DNA from 3 places in the Janthinobacterium rivuli genome. Region 3 is predicted to be linked to each of the others. Evidence: predicted binding sites of a transcription regulator. Region 3 holds the regulator's gene; each other region holds the start of a gene.
What was found. The regulator sigma-54, encoded in region 3, starts transcription at its own class of promoters, with help from an activator protein. The targets are predictions, from matches to a motif close to TGGCANGNAANCTGCTTT.

Region 1: urtA (urea ABC transporter substrate-binding protein) is a predicted target of sigma-54. The motif match lies at 2,419-2,436, and genes of this name have one in related genera.
Region 2: P9875_RS06005 (beta-propeller fold lactonase family protein) is a predicted target of sigma-54. The motif match lies at 1,713-1,730, and genes of this name have one in related genera.

The regions. Positions count from the first base shown of each region.
Region 1 is NZ_CP121464.1:4,430,744-4,434,914, reverse strand. Features, by position in the region: gene P9875_RS20135 (DUF262 domain-containing protein) at 1-744, opposite strand, end outside; gene P9875_RS20130 (DUF262 domain-containing protein) at 737-2,158, opposite strand; gene urtA (urea ABC transporter substrate-binding protein) at 2,489-3,742, shown strand; gene urtB (urea ABC transporter permease subunit UrtB) at 3,812-4,171, shown strand, end outside.
Region 2 is NZ_CP121464.1:1,313,756-1,317,926, reverse strand. Features, by position in the region: gene adh (aldehyde dehydrogenase) at 1-440, opposite strand, end outside; gene P9875_RS06005 (beta-propeller fold lactonase family protein) at 692-1,648, opposite strand; gene P9875_RS06000 (TonB-dependent receptor family protein) at 1,854-4,007, shown strand; gene P9875_RS05995 (substrate-binding periplasmic protein) at 4,062-4,171, opposite strand, start outside.
Region 3 is NZ_CP121464.1:817,974-822,144, forward strand. Features, by position in the region: gene lptB (LPS export ABC transporter ATP-binding protein) at 1-300, shown strand, start outside; gene P9875_RS03660 (RNA polymerase factor sigma-54) at 305-1,783, shown strand; gene hpf (ribosome hibernation-promoting factor, HPF/YfiA family) at 1,853-2,215, shown strand; gene P9875_RS03670 (enoyl-CoA hydratase/isomerase family protein) at 2,351-3,436, shown strand; gene rapZ (RNase adapter RapZ) at 3,437-4,171, opposite strand, start outside.

The DNA.
Region 1 (4,171 bases), 2.7 Mb from region 3:
TACGTAGCGCTCCATGTTTGCACAGGCATCCCAAACGTGTGCCATGGCGTTTATACTTTTAAGACGCACGGTTTTATCGGTAATTCGGTATAGAACTTCCATCAAACTGGCTTTCACCACTTCATGCTTTTCCAGCTGTTCACCTCGGTTGTTCATCACTTCGAAGAAGTGGTTAAGATCGGTATCTACAGGTACCTCGATCCGGCTGATTTGTACATGCTCAAGCAAGTAGCTGCAAAAGGCTGTCAGGCGCTCACCGCTCAGTTTGAGGTTATCAAGTGCCTTGCCTATCAGTTCGTAGCCATTCACCAATCCTTCGTTGAATACATCGCCGCGCATCTGGTGCGGCGTTACCCCTTGCCATAGGGCGTTAAAGGTTTTGGTCGATATAGGCCGGCTCTCGAATTCAAGATTGATGCGTTCATACCAATGCATGTCCACTGCCGAAGCAGCATGATTTCTCAGCCAATTTGCCAGCAGGGAAAATGTTGTAAAGCGTTGTTGGCCATCAATAACTTCATAGCGACCGTGCTCCCGGGAAAATACGACCAACGTACCAATATGGTAGGTCTGCGGTGTTTCGTTGCCAGATGCTTTTTGCTGGTAATCATGTATGTCCTGCAATAATTGCATGACTTCTGCCTCGCCCCACGCATAGTTGCGTTGATACATAGGCACCAGATAGCTGGCCCCGCTGTTGAGCAGTTCCTTGATACGGAAGGGTCGTACGGCCTTGTCATTCATAATAATTCATCTCCCTGAAGAGGACGATTAACTCGTCCTCACTATCTTTGCCGCCATGGCGATTGTTTTTGTTTTGCGATGCATTGAGCGTTTGCAAGGGCATAGACAGCAGATCCCGTGCGTGTCTGGCATCGCGGATAATTCGTATCAGGTTGTACTCCAGCATGTAGTTGTCCATGGTGGCTAGCTGTACGACCTGCTGGCGGATACGGCAGCGGTAGGCCCAGATGAAGCACTTTTCGATGGCAGCCGAGATGCCCTCGGCGCCAAACTTGTCGATATAGAAGATGAGAGCACAGTCAAACATCGAACGTACATACTGGTCTCCGGTACGATAGCGCCGTTGATAGGTGTTGAGTGTCTTGATGATGCGGCTTGCCTGCTCACTCAACCTTTCGCCCAGAATATGCGCCTCATCGGCTGCATGCTCGTCCTTGACGATGGCAGATACCATGCGCTGGTAATGCTCTGCCATTTCAAAGAAACGTCGTCCGTTGATGATCATCTGATCCAGTTGAAAGGGAAATTCCGCTTTCTGGCCGTCAATCTGACGCTGGTACTGACGGTTATACTCATCCACGAAATGGTGCGCAATTTGCAGCGATTTCGCGTAGGGAGGAAGCTCCTTCCGATGCAGGCTGACGCCCTTGAAAAGATCAACTTCTTCCTTGCCGAAATAGCGAGCCGATTTGCCCTCGGCCCATTGGCGTACCCGGAACAGGTAAGTGGCAAATAAAGTGGCAAGGTTGTCGCTTTGCAGGTTTTCCCAGTGAGCGACGGTCTCTGCCTTGAGTGGCACCTCATGTTCCGCAAACTCGCGTAAATGATATGCCTTGAGCAGGTCATGTGGGGCCAAGTCGCGCCCTCGTGCATTCTGTGAGTCGAAAAATTGAAAGGCTTCCGATACATCTGTAAGCACGAAGGTTACGACTTCGCATCGATTGAGGAGAAAGTCGATATGTTCTTCGGTGAATTCGGGGCGATCAACCAGGCGCAGTAGCTCCTGAAAATTGCGCCGCAGATTGTGCTGGGAGATCAGGCTGGAAAAGTGCTGGCGCTTCATGAAGGCATTGACCTTGTATTCGAGATCGCCAAGGGTCTGCCTAAGGTCTTGCCTTATCAATGCACCACGTCTGCGCTCGATAATGGCCTTGATCGCCAGCAGGAGCGTTAGCGTACGCTGTTGGCCATCCACAATATCGAGCCAATGCTGTTCGTCAGCCAGGCGCAGGTGGAAGACGACAGATCCCAGGCGGTAAGCGGATCTGTCGCGATGACTGTCAATATCCGAAAACAGTTCGCTGATGTTTTTTAGTGTCCATTTGTAGGGGCGCTGGTAGCTGGGGACTTCGAGCTGTTCAAGACTCAGCAGACTTTGAACAGACAGAACGGCTTTATCGATAACTGGTTGCATGCGTGTGTTCCGGGGCGCGATCTCATCGTTAACTAGATAAAGGACTGCGCACTGAAGTTTCATTAAAGGATATATTATATGATAATTTCCCACGGATAACTATTCTTGCAAATACTTAACTTCTAGTCTTTCATTTTCGTCAATTTAGAACGCAGGTTCGCCGTTCGCACAACCATTGTGCAGCCGGCATTTTTTCGTGCAACAAAGTCGCCGCTGCACCAAATCGTGGCGTCGTAAGCTGGCATGCTGGCGTATAGCCCTGGCATGCATTCTGCTTTAACAACATCGTATGCCCAGCTTTGACCCCACGAACCTATCACAGGAGTCCCCATGTCACGACGCATCATCCTGAAAGCGGCCGCCGCCGGCGCACTGGCCCTAGCCACGTCCATTTATATGCAGGCAGCCTTGGCCGCCGACACCATCAAGGTGGGCATTTTGCACTCGCTGTCGGGCACCATGGCCATTTCCGAAACGTCGCTGAAAGATGTAGCCTTGATGACGATTGCCGAGATCAATGCCAAGGGCGGCGTGCTGGGCAAGAAGCTGGAAGCCGTCGTCGTCGATCCGGCATCGAACTGGCCTTTGTTCGCGGAAAAAGCGAGACAACTGGTGGCACAGGATAAGGTAGCTGTCGTGTTTGGCTGCTGGACCTCCGTGTCCCGTAAATCCGTCTTGCCAGTGTTCAAGGAACTCAACAGCCTGCTGTTTTACCCGGTGCAATACGAGGGCGAGGAGCTGGAAAAGAATGTGTTTTATACGGGCGCGGCACCGAACCAGCAGGCGATCCCCGCCGTGGAATACCTGATGAGCAAGGATGGCGGCGGCGCCAAGCGCTTCGTGCTGCTGGGCACGGATTACGTGTATCCGCGCACCACCAACAAGATCCTGCGCGCCTTCCTGAAAAGCAAGGGCGTCAAGGATAGCGATATCAGCGAGGTCTACACGCCGTTCGGCCATGCCGACTATCAAACCATCGTCGCCAACATCAAGAAGTTTTCCACGGGCGGCAAGACGGCCGTCATTTCCACCATCAATGGCGATTCGAACGTGCCGTTCTACAAGGAACTGGGTAATGCCGGCTTGAAAGCCACGGACGTGCCCGTCGTCGCGTTTTCCGTGGGCGAGGAAGAGTTGCGCGGCATCGATACCAAGCCCTTGCTTGGCCACTTGGCGGCGTGGAATTATTTCGAGTCCGTCAAGAATCCCGTGAATACGGCCTTCATCAAGCAGTGGAAAGCGTATGCTGTGGCGCAAAAGCTGCCGAACGCGGGTTCGGTCGTGACGAACGACCCGATGGAAGCGACCTATGTCGGCATCCACATGTGGGCGCAAGCCGTGGAAAAAGCCAAGTCGACCGATACCGACAAGGTGATCGCCGCCATGGCCGGCCAGAGCGTCAAGGCGCCGTCGGGCTTCACCCTGACCATGGATACGACCAATCACCACCTGCACAAGCCCGTGATGATCGGCGAGATCAAGGCTGATGGGCAATTCAATGTCGTGTGGAAAACCAAGGAACCGATACGCGCCCAGCCGTGGAGCCCGTTCATCAAGGGCAATGAGGGCAAACAAAAGCTGTAAAGAGCCACGCCAGCGCCATCGGGCAATGCGTCCGGTGGTGCCGACCATCAACGCTTTTCCGGGATATCAATGAGGCTATTCACATCGCTGCTGGTCTTCGCCTGCCTGTGCCTGTCATCCATGGCCCAGGCCGCCATCGATCCATCCTTGCTCAAACCGCTGGCCGGCGACGACCCCGATGCCAGGGTCGCCGCCGTCGCGCAGATCGCCGCCCTGGCCACGCCCGAGGCCGACCGTGTGCTGCAAGCCTTGCAGGGCGATGCCCTGTATGCCGCACCCGACGGCACGGTGTATATCGTCGATGGCGAGCAGGCATATGACCCGGCAAGCGGCAAGAACGTGCCGTTGCCGGACGGCATCGATGGCGTGATGGTCAACAACCGCTTGCGCTCGGCCGTGGCGGGCGCCTTGTCGGGCTTGCAGCTGCTG
Region 2 (4,171 bases), 500 kb from region 3:
TAGGTTTCCGCATCGATTTGCGCGACGGAACCTTCCTGCGCGCGGATGCAGCCGGCAAAATAACGGAAATGGTCGATGGCCAGCGGAATGTCGGCATTCATCGTTTCGCGGATCGGCTTGCCGTTGTCAATGGTTTCCGCCGTGGCGATCAGGCTCAAGTTCTGCTCGATGCGGTCGGCGATGCGGTTCAGGATATTGGCGCGCTCGGCAGGCGAGGTCTTGCCCCAGGCATCCTTGGCGGCATGCGCGGCGTCCAAGGCCAGATCGACGTCCTCGGCCGTGGAGCGGGCGATTTCGCAAAACGGCAAGCCGGTGATCGGCGTGATGTTAGGAAAGTATTCACCTTTTACTGGGGCAACGAATTTGCCGCCGATGTAATTGTCATAGCGTTGTTTGAAGGGATTGGCTACGCCCAGTTTGCTGATGTCTGCGAGATTCATGTCGTCCTCTATCGGGTTAATTAGAATGGAATTACTTAATTAAAATCAAACGTCCTGGTACAGATGGGGTGAGTACACGGAGTCTTCCGCAAATGCCGTGCCAGCTCGCCATCCCACTACAAACTTAGCCGGTTTTACTCTTGTTGCAAGGGCGCGGCATCAATACCGGCGCGCTTTTCAGCGCATGCCCGGGCTTGAGCCGCTGCACAATGGAACAGGTGTACCAGACTGGAACACCTGCGCCTGTGCCACTAGCGAATCACCACGCCCCATGGCAATTCGCCCACGGCAATATCGGCCACCTTGCGCGCGCTGGCCGTGTCGATGACGGAAACGCTGTTCGAGCGGCCATTGGCCACGTACAGCTTGGCGCCATCGGGCGTGATGGCCATATTCCACGGGCGCTTGCCGACGGGAATGGTGGCCGTCACCTTGTTGCTGGCCGTGTCGATCACCATCACCGTGCCGTCGATACCGTTCGAGACATACACCTGCTTGCCGCCGGGATGGACCACGATGCCATTCGCATTCTTGCCAGCGGGAATGGTGGCAATAGCCTTGCGCGCGGCCATGTCGATGACGTAGACGGCATTGACCAGTTCGCACGCCACGTAGGCACGGCCCGAGTCCGGACTGAAGCCGATGCCGCGCGGACGCAGTCCCACGGCAATGGACGCGACCTGGCGGCGTTGTGCCACATCAATGACGTCGACTTGCTCGGCCTCTTCCGCGCTGACCAGCAGCCAGCGCCCATCGGGGCTGAACACGGCATGTTCCGGGTTACGTCCGTGCACCTTGATATCGGCAAGCAAGCTGCCTGTATGCCCGTCGAGCAAGGCCACGCTATTGTTTTCCTCGACGGCCACGGCCACGTGGCTACCATCTTGCGAAGCGCTGACACCTTCCGGCGACTTGCCCAGCGCCACCGTGCGCACGGGCGCGCCGCCAGCGTTATCGATCAGCAGCAAGGCGCTGCTGGCCGCGTCCGTGACAAACAATTGCCGCCCGCTGGGGTTGGCGGCAATGCCGCGCGGACGCTTGCCCGCGGCGATCTGGCGCACGACCTGATCGGTGGCCGTATCGATCACGCTCAGGGTGCCCGATTTTTCATTGGGAACATAGGCAAAGGGGACGGCCTGGACGGCGGTGCTGGCGAGCGCCGGCAACAGCCAGAAAACTTGGCGCAAGCGCAGGAAGAAGTTGGGCATAATCACCTTTTCAATGGCAAAACACAGGAAAAGCGCGCGGCATCGGCGCATCTGAACATTGCTGCATGCAAACGCCGTGCCACTGACACGCGTATAATTTCAGCCCACCAATGGAGACATGGCAGGCATATTGCTTGATACAACTATGCAGACCTGCGCCGCGCACGCGACCAAAGCAGGCTTTTATTCACATTGGAGAATCCGCATGCAGCATCGTTTCCGCCTGAACACCATCGCCAGCCTGTTTGTCGCTGGTAGCGCCACCCTCGCCCCCCACGTCTTTGCCGCCGAGGCAGCTGACCTGGCCAACGGGCAACTGATGGATACGGTGGTCGTCAGCGGCAGCCGCATCGCCCACCCCAGCCAGGAAGTGCCGGCCTCGATCGACGTCGTCGACAGCGCCCGTATCCAGGATGGCCAAATCCGCGTCAACGCGTCGGAAGCGCTGGCCGCCGTGCCGGGCCTGGTCGTGCAAAATCGTCAGAACTATGCGCAAGACTTGCAGATCTCGTCGCGCGGCTTCGGCGCCCGCTCGGCTTTCGGCGTGCGGGGCGTCAAACTGATCAGCGATGGCATTCCCGCCAGCATGCCGGACGGCCAGGGCCAGGCCGCCACCTTCAACCTCGACACGGCCGAGCGCATCGAAGTACTGCGTGGACCGTTTTCTGCCATCTACGGCAACCATTCGGGCGGCGTGATCCAGCTGTTTTCCAAGGATGGACAAAATCCCCCGTCCGTCGAATTGAATGTGACGGGCGGCAGCTATGGCACCAACAAGGTGGACTTGACGGCGCAAGGCCAGGCCGGCGGCATCGGCTACGTGCTCGACGGCTCGCGCTTCCGCACCGATGGTTTCCGCGACCACAGCGCCGCCACGCGCGAACAGGCGTTCGGCAAGATCACCGTCAAGCCGACGGCGGACAGCAAGCTGACCATCGTCGCCAACAGCCTGCATCAGGGCAACACACAAGATCCGCTGGGCGCCACCTGGGCCACGTTTGCCCGCGACCCGCGCGCCGGAGAAACCGATGCGAGCGACACGCAGAACCCGAAGCGCACCCTGGCCGAGCGCTACAACACGCGCAAGAGTATCGACCACCAGCAAATCGGCGCCACCTATGAACAGTCGTTCGGCGACGACCGCCTGCATGTAATGGTGTATGGCGGCAACCGCGAGGTGATCCAATATCAGGCCTTCTCCAAGTTCCTACAAAATCAAACTATTAATGGAATACTCACACATTCAGGCGGCGTGGTCGACTTCCAGCGTGAGTTCTACGGCATCGACACCAACTGGCTGCACGTGAACCAGCTGGCAGGCGGCAAGCTGAGCACCACCATCGGCATCGATTACGGCCGCTCCAGCGACGACCGCACGGGTTATGAAAATTACATCGGCAACACGTTTGGCGTAAAAGGCAAGCTGCGCCGCGACGAGCAAAATGTCGTCTCCAGCCTCGATCCCTATATCCAGGCGGAATGGCAAAGCGGCCCATGGCTGCTCAGCGCAGGTTTGCGCTACAGCAAGATGAAAGTGGCGGTCGACGACCACTATCTCAGCAATGGCAACGACAGCGGCAGCCTGGAGTTCAGCCACACGACACCGGTGCTGGGTCTGCTGTATAAACTGACGCCGAACGTCAACGTCTACGCCAGCGCCGCGCGCGGTTTTGAGGCACCTACCTTGAATGAACTGTTTTACTCGGGCACGGGCGGCGGCTTCAATTACCAGCTGAAACCAGCCACCAGCACCAACCTGGAAGCGGGCATCAAGGCCAGAATCGCCAACAACACCCACGTAAACGCGGCCGTGTTCCAGATCAAGACCAACGACGAGCTGGTGGTCGACAAGTCCAGCGGCGGGCGCACCAGCTATCGCAATGCAGGTAAAACCTTGCGTCAGGGTATGGAAGTGTCGCTGGACTCGAACTTGCCATATGGCTTCACGACAAAAGTAGCCCTCACCAGCCTGCACGCCGTGTATGACCAGGCGTTTGGCAGCGTGCGCGAAGGCAGCCGCTTGCCGGGCGTGCCCAGCGCCAATCTGTTCGCGGAACTGGCCTGGAAAGACACGCTCGACCGTTTTGGCGCGGCGCTGGAAAGCGTGGCCAGCAACCAGGTCTACGCGGAAGACAGCAACATCGAAAAACCGGCGCCCGGCTATACGGTGTTCAATGCGCGCTTCAACGCCAAACAAAACGTGGGGAATTGGCGCTTCAAGGAATTTGCCCGCCTGAACAATCTTTTCGACAAGACCTACGTGGGCTCCGTCATCGTCGGCGACAGCAACAAGCGCTACTATGAAGCGGCGCCTGGCCGCAACTGGCTGCTGGGTGTCAGCGCCCAATATAGTTTCTAAAACAAAAAGCCCGTACATCTTCCGATGTGCGGGCTTCACATACAGCATGGACTGTTACGGCCGCGCTTCCTTCACGCCATACTTTTCAAAGATGGTTTTCAATTCGCCGGTGGCCGCCATCTCGTTCATGGCTTCTTGCAGCAACCTGGCCACGTCGAGTTGTT
Region 3 (4,171 bases):
CGCCGCCGCGTGGAAATCGCCCGCGCGCTGGCCACCGATCCCCGTTTCGTGCTGCTCGACGAGCCGTTCGCCGGCGTCGATCCGATCGCCGTGATCGAGATCCAGCGCATCGTGCGTTTCTTGAAGGAGCGCAATATCGGCGTGCTGATCACCGATCATAATGTGCGCGAGACGCTGGGTATCTGCGACCGTGCCTACATCATCAACCAGGGCTCGGTGCTGGCGTCGGGACGCCCCGACGACATCATCGCGAACGAGTCGGTACGCCGGGTCTATCTGGGCGAACACTTCCGCATGTAAGCCAATGAAACAATCATTGCAGCTGCGCACTTCGCAGCACCTGGCACTGACGCCGCAGTTGCAGCAATCGATACGCCTGTTGCAATTGTCTACCCTGGAATTGCACCAGGAGCTAGAGCAACTGCTGACGGACAATCCCTTGCTCGAACGCCTCGACGATCCGCTCGACCGTTCGCTGCGCCTGCTGTCCGATGGCGCCTTGAGTTCCACGGCGGCGCCGGCCGAAGCGCCGCCCCAGCCGCCAGGCCAGGAAGCGCCCGCCGCGCCGGCCGAAGCGGAAACTTTTGATGGCGAGGCGGGCGACAGTCCGGCCGCAGCCGAGGGCGGCGACAGCGACTGGAGCGAGGCGAGCCGGGGCAAGGCGCCCGACGACGAAGATTCGCGTCCGCAGCTGGAGGCCCATCACTGCACCCTGCGCGAACACCTGATGGAGCAGATGCGCGTGACGGTGCTCGAATTGCGCGACCGCGCGCTGGTCGAGCTGATCATCGACGCGCTCGACGACAATGGCTACCTGGAAGAGTCGCTCGACGACATCCTGGCGCGCCTGCCGGAAGAGCTGGAAATCGACGCCGACGAGATGCGCACGGCCTTGTCGCTGCTGCAAAGTTTCGATCCGCCCGGCGTGGGCGCGCGCAATGCGTCCGAATGCCTGGCCCTGCAAATCAAGCGCTTGCCGCACATCGCCATGGTGACGCGGCGCATGGCCCTCGTCATCGTGGAAAAGCACCTGGCCTGGTTTGCCCAGCGCGATTTCAACAAGCTGAAAAAAGCCCTCGATTGCGACGAGGAAGACTTGCGCGAAGCGCAGACGGTGATTCGCCAGTGCAATCCGCATCCGGGCGCCGTGTTCGCCTCGGACGTGTCCGATTACGTGGTGCCCGACGTCGTCGTCAAGCGCGCGCGCAATGGCTGGCAAGTGACCCTGAACAACGATGTGATGCCGCGCCTGCGCGTCAACGCCATGTACGCCAACCTGCTCAAGCAGGGCAAGGGCGAGGGCGCCATGGGCGCACAGTTGCAGGAAGCCAAGTGGCTGATCAAGAATATGCGCCAGCGTTTCGACACCATCCTGCGCGTGGCACAGGCGATAGTAGAAAGACAAAAGAACTTTTTCTCGCATGGGGCCGTTGCCATGCGCCCCCTTGTGCTCCGTGAAATAGCTGATACACTGGGTTTACACGAGAGTACTATCTCGCGGGTAACAACTCAAAAGTACATGCTGACCCCGCACGGCATGTTCGAGTTGAAATATTTCTTTGGTAGCCACGTCGCCACCGAAGCGGGGGGCGAAGCGTCATCGACGGCGATACGGGCATTGATCGTGCAACTGACAGGAGCAGAAGACCCTAAAAATCCTTTATCCGACAGTAAGATTGCGGACATGCTGGGGGAACAAGGCATGGTGATTGCGCGACGTACTGTTGCCAAATACCGGGAAGCGTTGAAAATTCCGCCAGTGAGCCTGCGTAAGTGTTTGTAAGTTTTTTTCGGTTCCTCTGCGGGCCGGATAGGATGGACCGCACGAACCCGATCATCTTTAGGAGTGTGTATGAATCTCACCATCAGCGGACATCATCTCGAAGTGACACCAGCCATCCGTGAATACGTACAAACGAAGCTGGAGCGTGTGAAACGTCATTTCGATCAAGTTATCGATATCGCCGTGATTCTGACCGTGGATAACCTCAAAGAGAAAGAAAAACGTCAAAAGGCTGAAGTCAACCTGCGTCTGAGTGGCAAAACCGTCTATGTGGAAAGCCTGGCGCATGACCTGTATGCCGCAATCGATACCCTGATCGACAAGCTGGACAGGCAAGTGATGAAGTACAAAACCAAAGTGCAAGGGCACGGTAAAGAGGCGATCAAGCATCTGCCAGACAACTCCGAGGAAGACGCCGTCGTCGCCGTTTAAGGCCACCCGCTTCCAGCAGTTGTGATCAACTAAGGGCGCACATCTTGCGCCCTTTTTTGCGCCTGGACCTGTTGAACGCAATCTTCCCCGCGCAGGCGCTAGAATGTTTGCACTTTCACTTCTTTCCTGCCTGCCATGAGCGACTTCGTCCAGACCTCCATCCGCAACCGCACCGGGCACATCGTGCTCGACCGTCCGAAAGCCTTGAATTCCCTGTCGCTGGAGATGGTGCGTGCCTTGAGCGCGGTCCTGCTGGCCTGGCGCGATGATCCGCACGTGGACGCCGTGGTGATCCGTTCCAGCAGCGAAAAAGCCCTGTGCGCCGGCGGTGACATCCGCTTCTTTTACGATGCGGGACTGGCCACGCCGCAAGGCGGCAGCGCCTTGCTGGAAGATTTCTTTACGGAAGAATACGCCTTAAATCATGTGATTCATTTCTATCCGAAACCGTATATTGCCGTGATGGACGGCGTGGTGATGGGCGGCGGCATGGGCGTGGCGCAAGCCGGGCCCGGCAACCGCCTGCGCATCGTCACGGGCCGCACGCGCATGGCCATGCCGGAAGTCAATATTGGCTTGTTCCCCGACGTGGGCGGCAGTTATTTCCTGTCCCGCCTGGCCGGCCAACTGGGCCTGTATCTGGGCTTGACGGGCCTGACCATCAACGCGGCCGACGCCCTGTACACGGGTCTGGCCGATGTCTACCTGCCCGAGGCGCAGATGGGGGCGCTGCTGGCCCTGTTCGAATCGACGCCGGGCGAGGCCTTGCCGGTGGCCATCAAGGCGCTGGCGGCGCCGTTCCAGGCCGGGGCGGGGGTATCTTCCCTGGCGACGGAGCGCGTGGCGCTGGACCGCCATTTCGGTGCGCCTTCCGTGGCTGCCATCATGGCCTCGCTGGCGCAGGACAGCAGTGCATTCGCCACCAAGGCGCTGGCGGCCATGCGTTTGCGCTCTCCTTTGATGATGTCGGTCACCCTGGAATTGCTGCAGCGGGGCGCTCACCTGGGCGTGGCCGATTGCCTGCGTCTGGAGCGCACGGTGGTGCGCCATAACTTCGCGCATGGCGAAGTGCTCGAAGGCGTGCGCGCGCTGGTGGTCGACAAGGACAATGCGCCGCGCTGGAACCCCGCCAGCCTGGACGAGGTCGATACTGCCATGGTGGCGCGCTTCTTTGTCCCCGTCTGGCCGGCGCAAGCGCATCCGCTGCGCCACCTGAATTAACTAGGAGCGTTCGCGGTGGCGCAGGACCACGCGCTCGTTGGGGCCGAAGTATTGCGCCAGCCGTTCCGCCATGTACACGGAGCGGTGCTGGCCGCCCGTGCAACCGAGCGCCACCGTCAGGTAGCTGCGGTTGTCGGACTTGAATGATGGCAACCATTTTTCGATGAAGGCGCGGATGTCGGCCAGCAGCTCCAGCGCGCTCGGCTGCGCGTCGAGGAAGGCGATCACGGGCGCGTCGCGTCCGTCGAGGGGACGCAGCGCCAGGTCGTAATAGGGATTCGGCAAGGCCCGCACGTCGAAGACGAAATCGGCGTCCAGCGGCACGCCCAGCTTGAAGGCGAACGATTCGAAGAACAGGGTCAGCGGCGCGCGTTCGGAGGCGACGATATCCTTGATCCAGGCGCGCAGCTTGTTGGCGCTCAATTCCGACGTGTCGATCACATGGCCCAGTTGTTCGATGGCCGACAGGCGCTCGCGTTCTTCCGAGATGCACTCGATCAGGGTGCGGCGGCTGGCGGGATTCTGGTTCGGACGCAATTCGTGCGACAGCGGATGGCTGCGCCGCGTTTCCGAGAAGCGCGCCACCAGCGAATGCGTGGTCGCCGTCAGGAACATGACCTTGACGTCGTGCCCCTGGTCGCGCAGCAGGGCCACATTGTGTGGCAGGCTGGTCAGCGACTCGGCGCTGCGCGCATCGACGGCGACGGCCAGTTGTGGTGTACCTTCGTCGAGCAG